Regions from separate parts of the Franconibacter pulveris genome, predicted to be linked through region 2. Evidence: predicted binding sites of a transcription regulator. Region 2 holds the regulator's gene; the other holds the start of a gene.
What was found. Region 2 encodes LexA, which represses DNA repair genes until DNA is damaged. Its sites were predicted from a motif close to TNCTGTATGTACATACAGNA; they were not measured.
Positions count from the first base shown of each region.

Region 1: a site for LexA is predicted at 2,249-2,268, ahead of dinB (DNA polymerase IV). Genes of this name have one in related genera too.

Region 1 is NZ_CM165555.1:924,827-928,746, forward strand. It holds gene ACU4F7_RS04400 (class II glutamine amidotransferase) at 1-304, shown strand, start outside; gene dpaA (peptidoglycan meso-diaminopimelic acid protein amidase) at 275-1,012, opposite strand; gene ACU4F7_RS04410 (glycerophosphodiester phosphodiesterase family protein) at 1,274-2,140, opposite strand; gene dinB (DNA polymerase IV) at 2,281-3,336, shown strand; gene ACU4F7_RS04420 (GNAT family N-acetyltransferase) at 3,492-3,920, shown strand, end outside.
Region 2 is NZ_CM165555.1:355,549-359,468, reverse strand. It holds gene dinF (MATE family efflux transporter DinF) at 130-1,464, opposite strand; gene lexA (transcriptional repressor LexA) at 1,548-2,156, opposite strand; gene ACU4F7_RS01765 (diacylglycerol kinase) at 2,269-2,637, opposite strand; gene plsB (glycerol-3-phosphate 1-O-acyltransferase PlsB) at 2,770-3,920, shown strand, end outside.

The DNA.
Region 1 (3,920 bases), 570 kb from region 2:
GTTTCGCTATATCGCCACGCTGGCGACCGAGCTTCGCAAGAAGGGCGTTTTTAACATGCTGCTTTCGGACGGGCGTTACGTGATGGCGTTCTGCTCCACTAACCTGTTCTGGATAACAAGGCGCGCGCCGTTTGGCGTGGCGAAGCTTTTAGACCAGGATGTGGAGATAGACTTTCAGAAAGAGACCACACCTAACGATGTGGTCACGGTGATAGCCACTCAGCCGCTGACGGGCAATGAAACCTGGCACAAGATAATGCCAGGCGAGTGGGCGTTATTCTGCCTTGGGGAGCGTATAGTTTGACGCCAGCTGCGGGTGAACCACCTGGCTGCTGATAGGCTTGCTTACCACGTAGTTGCCGTTAGAGACGGAAACTACCGGCGGCTGGCGGGTCATGGCGAAGTAGTCGTAGCCCGGCTTCAGCTGTTTCCAGAAGTTGATGTAGTAGGAGTACTTGTGGCGCTCCATGTTGGCGTCGGTCATGCGGAACGGGTAGATGCTTATCTGCACGCGAGGCTGGCCGAACACCAGCGCGCCGGTCACGAACTGGAAAATCTCGTCGATATTCTTGTCCGTCATGGCGTAGCAGCCCACCGACACGCAGGCGCCGTGGATCATTAAATATTTCCCTTCATAACCGTGTGCGCGGTCATAGGCGTTCGGGAAGCCGATGTTGATAGCCTTATAGAAGCGGCTGTCCGGCTTAAGCTGCGGACGCTCTACGGTATAAAACCCTTCCGGGCTTTTAAAATCGCCCTGGCGCTGTTTCGGGCCCAGACCGCCGGAGTAGTTACAGATTTTATAGCTGTCGAGCAGTTGATACTGTTCGCCCATCTTCACGTAAAGATCCAGCGTGCGCTCTTCTTTGAAGATCTGGATATAGACCGGCGAACCCATTAACTGCTGTTTTAGTTCTGATTTGATAGGGGTGTTACTGTCGCTGCTGAGCAAACTGGCAAAAGACATGCACGGCATCAGGAGCATTGCGATAAACAATGCAATTTTACGCATACTGCTTATTTCCTTGATAAATCTGTAACAATGCCAGGACGGCGAGAGAGCCCAAAATAAGATTATTCTGTCTCGGGAGCGCTCACATTAGCACCGCTGTTATTTTTCGCAAGCGTTGACTGCTGCGTTTACACTTCAGTTTTACTTAAACCACCAAAGCGCTGCGTAATGTGACCGGAGGCGAGCCAGAAGGTTCGCAAAAAACGTCTGGCTTAAACGTAAAAATTCAGATGACGCGCGCCGCTTTCGCGGCGCGAAACGTTAACCCTTGCGGGCGCTGAACTGACTCGGCGCATCCACCATCACGCCATCGGCGTTCAGTTCCACCGCTTTTTCATAGTCCTGCGGCGAGTTAACGCCGAAAAAGAGGATGTGCGCTTCGCCGTGCGAGCGAAAGCACGCCATCGCCTCTTTATCCCAGGTCAGCGTCGCGGGGGAGACGCCTTCGCCCAGCGTGAATTTTTCCACCACCTCCACGTTGCGGTTCAGCTCAAGTCCATACCAGCGCGGTTGCTCATCGGCGACAGGCGGCGGGCACTGGTGCGAGAGCGAAACCGTAGCCAGCCGGGTGCGGGTTTCGCTGCGGGTGACGAAGCGCGGCACGGCGGCGGGCAGGGCGCTGATATACCGGTCTTCCGTTGAGTAGACGCGCACGCGTCCGAGGCTGCGCGTTTTCTCAAGCACCGCCAGCAGCCGTCGTCCCATCTCCTCCGGCGCGGCGTCCGGCGATTTGATGTCGAGATAAAACGGCGTCTGCGGCCACTTTTGCAGCACGGCTTCCAGCGTCGGGATAGTGGCGCCTTTACCGCGCCAGGGGTGCGTGGTGTCGCCCCATTTCCAGCCCGCGTCGATGGCGCCAAGCTCTGCGGCGGTGAAACGGGAGACCGGGCCGTTGCTGTTCGTCAGCGCGCTTAAGTCGCTCGGGCGATAAAGCACCGGCACGCCGTCTTTGCTGAGCTGCACCGTTACCCACACCGCGTCGGCGCGGTTTTTCAGCGCCAGCTCGATGGCGGGCAGGGTGTTTTCCGGCGCGTCGCCGGTGCCGCCCCGGTGGGCTATCAGCTGCGGGCTGGCGCAGGCCAGGGCGGAGACGGTAAGCAGCAGCGCGGCAAGCGAAACTCGGGTCATGCTTTTCTCCCTTAATCTTTATTATTCAACAGGTGGCGAAGGCTTCTTGGTATCACAGCTTTATGACAGCGAATGGAGGGTGGTTGCCGCCGCGCCCATTTTTTGCCAGACTGTATGAACATACAGTGCGGGGCTTCGCGATGCGTAAAATCATTCATGTCGATATGGACTGCTTTTTTGCGGCTGTCGAGATGCGCGACAACCCGGCCCTGCGCGATATTCCGCTCGCCATCGGCGGCAGCCGCGAACGGCGCGGCGTAATCAGCACCGCCAACTACCCGGCGCGTAAATATGGCGTGCGCAGCGCCATGCCCACCGCCATGGCCCTCAAGCTTTGTCCGCATCTCACGCTGCTGCCGGGGCGTTTTGACGCCTATAAAGAAGCTTCCGCCCGTATCCGGGAAATCTTCTCCCGCTATACCTCGCTGATTGAACCGCTGTCGCTCGACGAAGCTTATTTAGACGTTACCGACAGTCCGCACTGCTACGGCTCCGCCACGCTAATGGCGAAAGAGATTCGCCAGACTATTTTGGACGAGCTGCAGCTCACCGCCTCGGCGGGCATCGCGCCGGTGAAGTTTCTCGCCAAGATCGCCTCCGATCTCAACAAGCCCAACGGGCAGTATGTGATAACGCCGGAAGAGGTGCCGGAGTTTCTGCGCACGCTGCCGCTCGGCAAGATCCCGGGCGTGGGGAAAGTGACGGCGGCAAAGCTCGAAAACCTTGGGCTGCGCACCTGCGAGGATGTGCAAAACAGCGATCTCGCCGCGCTGCTCAAGCGCTTTGGCAAGTTTGGCCGCGTGCTGTGGGAGCGCAGCCAGGGAATAGACGAGCGCGAGATAAGCAGCGACAGGCAGCGTAAATCGGTAGGGGTGGAGCGTACGCTTGCACAGGATATCCATGAATGGCCCGAGTGCGAGGCGATTGTCGAGCGCCTTTACCCGGAGCTGGAGCGCCGCCTCGCCGCCGTGCAGCCGGATTTGCGCATCGCCCGTCAGGGAGTGAAGCTGAAGTTTGATGATTTCCAGCTCACCACGCAGGAGCACGTCTGGCCGATGCTTAACAAGGACGATTTGCTCGCCACCGCCCGTAAAACGTGGGAAGAACGCCGGGGCGGGCGCGGCGTGCGGCTGGTGGGGCTGCACGTTACCTTGCTCGACCCGCAAATCGAACGTCAGCTGGTGCTGGGGCTTTAAGGGCGGGCAGGAGTGTTCTGCGGTGGTGTGCAGTTATCCGCCCCGGGTATACCGTAAACCCTCACCCTGGCCCTCTCCCCGCCGGGGAGAGGGGCTGACGACAACACAAACGCAGTGCGTTACGCTTCCCCCTACAGCCGACCGGAAAAATCACGATGAACAATGTCACCCTTCGCGACTACCAGCCGCAGGATCTCCCCTCGCTGGCGCAGCTGTTTATTCTCTCGGTTAGCGAAGTGGCGAGCCGGGACTACAACGCCGCCCAGATCCGTGCCTGGGCGCAGGTGGACGAAGCCTGCTGGCGGGAACGGCTCGCCCGCGCATGCGTTTTTGTCGCCTGCGACGGTGAAAAGCGGCTTGGGTTTATCTCGCTTGAGCGTGCAGGGCATATCGATTTGCTGTTTGTCCACCCGCAGGCCCTGCGCCGGGGAGTTGCCGCCGCGCTGCTGGCGCGTCTGGAGCAGGCGGCCCGCCAGCAACGGTTAACCCGTCTGACTACCGACGCGAGCCTCACCGCGCGGCCGTTTTTTGCGGCCAACGGCTTTAGCATTGAGCAGGCGCAAACCGTGGCGCTGCGCGGAGAA
Region 2 (3,920 bases):
TAGTTCGCGATGCGGTGATGACGGACCGATTCAGAATTTTTAACCATCGAGTCGACTTTAGTCGTACAAACCAGCGGCATAAAAAAGAGGGGGGAACCCCGCGTAGCGCTCCCCGCTTACCTGACCTGGTTAACGATGGTTCGTCGGCAAGAACCAGCTTTGCTCTCGCCAGCGCTTTCGCCAGAGGTAACCAAGCGACAGGCCGCGCAGCGCAAGAAAAACGGTCAGCGCCAGCCACAGACCATGATTGCCAAGCCACGGCAGCGTAAGCAGCGTGACGGCAAACCCCAGCGCCGCCACCGCCATGCTGTTGCGCATCTCAGATGCGCGCGTCGCGCCGATAAACATACCGTCCAGCAGATAACACCACACGCCAATAATCGGCAGCACGACCTGCCAGGGCAAATAGTTGTCGGCCTGCTGCTGCAAGGCGGGCAGTGAGGTCAGCAGTGAAACAACCGTTTCGCCGAAAAAGGCCCAGCAGAGGCTAAACGCCAGCGCCACAATGCCCGCCTGCCGACACGCCGCCTGCCAGACATCCAGCAGTTGGCTTCCGTCTCGCGCGCCATAAGCCTGCCCGGAATGCGCTTCGACGGCATAAGCGAACCCATCCAGCGCGTAAGCGGTAAACGTTAAAAAGGTCATTAAGATGGCGTTGACTGCGACCACTTCGCTGCCAAGGCGTGCGCCAAAAATGGTTACGGCGGCAAAGCAGAGCTGCAAGAGCAGCGAACGCAGCATGATGTCGCGATTAAGCGCCAGCAGGCGACGAAACTCGCCGCGCCACGCCGTGGCGAGCATTGAAACGCCGATGCCGCGCCTGTTCAGCACGCCCTTTACCATCCACAAGCCAAGAAAGAAAGTGGCGTACTCGGCAAGCGCGGTGGCAAGCGCCGCTCCCCGGACATTCAGATGCAAGCCCATGACCAGCCAGAGATCGAGCGCGATGTTAAGCAGGTTTCCCACAACTAACAGGATCACTGGAGCGCGCGCATACTGCACGCCAAGCAGCCAGCCGAGTAGCACCAGGTTGGCGAGCGACGCGGGGGCGCTAAGCCAGCGAATCTCTAAAAAACGCCTTGCCTGCATCAATACCGCTTCGCTGCCGCCGACAATATGCAGCGCCAGGTCAATCAGCGGCGTACGCAACAGCATAATAATCAGCCCCGCCCCCACGGCCAGCAGTATCGGCTGCACCAGCGCGCGGGCAAGCCGGGTAGGATCCTGAGCGCCGAAGGCTTGCGCGGTCAGCCCGGTGGTGCTCATACGCAGAAAAAGCAGCAGCATAAAGAGGAAGCTGGTGGTGGTTGCGCCTACGGCCACGCCGCCCAGATAGTCGGCGCTGTCAAGATGGCCTATGACCGCCGTATCGACGAGGCCCAGCAGGGGAACGGTGATGTTGGAGAAAATCATCGGCAGCGCAAGCCGCCAGAGCGCGCGGTCAGTCTGTGAGAAAAAAGGCATGGGGACGCAGTCTGAGAAAAGAAGATAAAAAAAACCGCAACGAGGGGCGCTGCGTTGCGGTGTGTTTATCAATCAGGCGAGCGTTAAAGCCATTCGCCGTTGCGGATGACCCCTACGGCCAACCCTTCAATAGAGAAGGTGTGCTCGCGCAGGTCAACCACAATAGGTTTGAATTCGTTGTTTTCCGGCAGCAGCTCGACGGTGTTGCCTTGCTTTTTCAGGCGCTTAACGGTGACTTCATCATCGATACGCGCCACCACGACCTGGCCGTTACGCACATCCTGCGTTTTATGCACCGCCAGCAGATCGCCATCCATAATGCCGATGTCTTTCATCGACATGCCGCTAACGCGCAGCAGAAAATCCGCGCTCGGCTTAAAGAGAGAAGGGTCGACCTGGTAGTGGCCTTCGATATGCTGCTGCGCCAGCAGCGGTTCGCCAGCGGCGACGCGCCCCACCAGCGGCAGGCCCTCTTCATCTTCCTGCAACAGACGAATGCCGCGGGAAGCGCCGGAAACGATTTCAATAACGCCTTTACGCGCCAGCGCTTTTAAATGCTCTTCCGCCGCGTTGGGCGAACGGAACCCCAGACGCTGCGCGATTTCGGCACGAGTAGGCGGCATGCCGGTCTGGCTGATATGATCCCGAATGAGATCAAACACCTCTTGTTGCCTGGTAGTTAATGCTTTCATTCCGCCCCCTGGGTGAATATACAGTGAATGCTGTGAGTATATACAGCTAAAGGCGATTTTGAAACCACCTTACCCGCAAAAAAGCGCGCCAGCGCGGCCAATTCTGGAAAACTTATCGCAAATGCTGCCACAGCAGCGTGACCCAGGTGATAAGGGCAAGGATAATCGCCAGCAACACCGCCGCCGAACCCATATCCTTGGCGCGGCCGGAAAGCTCATGGAACTCAGGCCCGATGCGGTCAACCACCGCTTCGATAGCGCTATTCAGGATTTCCACAATCATCACCAGCAAAACGGAGCCAATCAGCAGCACGCGGGTAATTGGGTCGACATCCAGCCAGCAGGCGATAAGTATGGCGAGTATTGTCGCCACGCCTTCCTGGCGGAACGCCGCCTCATTCCTCCATGCCGCGCTAATTCCTTTCCAGGAGTAGCCTGCCGCTTTAATGATTCGGGTGAGTCCGGTGGTGTTATTGGCCATGAAAAAGAAACCTTTTTGATTTATCAGCGTCAATGCTATTGCGCTCAACAACGAAGCACCACAGAAATTCCGCATCGTTTCTGCTATTCTGACGGCGCCATTGCATTATTAACCAGAGGCTTTACATCGTTTATGTCCGGTTGGCCACGAATGTACTACAAATTACTGAATTTACCATTAAGTATGCTGGTAAAAAGCAAGTCTATTCCGGCGGATCCTTGCGCCGAGCTGGGGCTTGATACCTCTCGTCCCATCATGTACGTCTTGCCGTACAACTCCAAAGCGGATTTGTTAACGCTGCGCGCCCAGTGTCTGGCCCACGATTTACCGGACCCGTTAGAACCGCTGGAAATCGATGGCACGCAATTGCCCCGCTACATCTTTATTCACGGCGGCCCGCGCGTTTTCACCTGGTACACGCCGAAAGAAGAGTCCATCAAGCTGTTTCACGAGTACCTGGATCTGCATCGCAGCAATGCCGGTCTCGACGTGCAGATGGTGCCGGTATCGGTGATGTTCGGCCGCGCGCCGGGGCGTGAGAAAGGCGAAGAAAACCCGCCGCTGCGCCTGCTTAACGGCGTACAAAAGTTTTTCGCTATCTCCTGGCTTGGCCGCGATAGCTTTGTTCGCTTCTCGCAGCCGGTATCCCTGCGCCGCATGGCGACAGAGCACGGCACCGATAAAACCATCGCGCAGAAGCTTGCCCGCGTGGCGCGCATGCATTTCGCCCGCCAGCGTCTGGCGGCGGTAGGCCCGCGTCTGCCGGCGCGCCAGGATCTGTTCAATAAGCTGCTGGCCTCAAAAGCCATCGCTCGCGCGGTCGAAGACGAAGCGCGCACCAAGAAAATCTCCCACGAAAAAGCGCAGCAGAACGCGGTGGCGCTGATGGAAGAGATCGCCGCCAATTTCTCTTATGAGATGATTCGCGTCTCCGATCGTATTCTGGGCTTTACCTGGAACCGGCTTTATCAGGGCATTAATGTTCATAACGCCGAACGCGTGCGCCAGCTGGCCCATGACGGTCACGAAATCGTCTATGTGCCCTGCCACCGCAGCCATATGGACTATCTGCTGCTCTCCTACGTGCTTTATCACCAGGGTCTGGTGCCGCCGCATATCGCCGCCGGCATTAACCTTAACTTCTGGCCAGCGGGGCCGATTTTCCGCCGCCTTGGGGCGTTCTTTATCCGCCGCACCTTTAAAGGCAATAAGCTCTACTCCACCGTCTTTCGTGAATACCTGGGCGAGCTGTTCAGCCGCGGCTATTCGGTAGAGTACTTTGT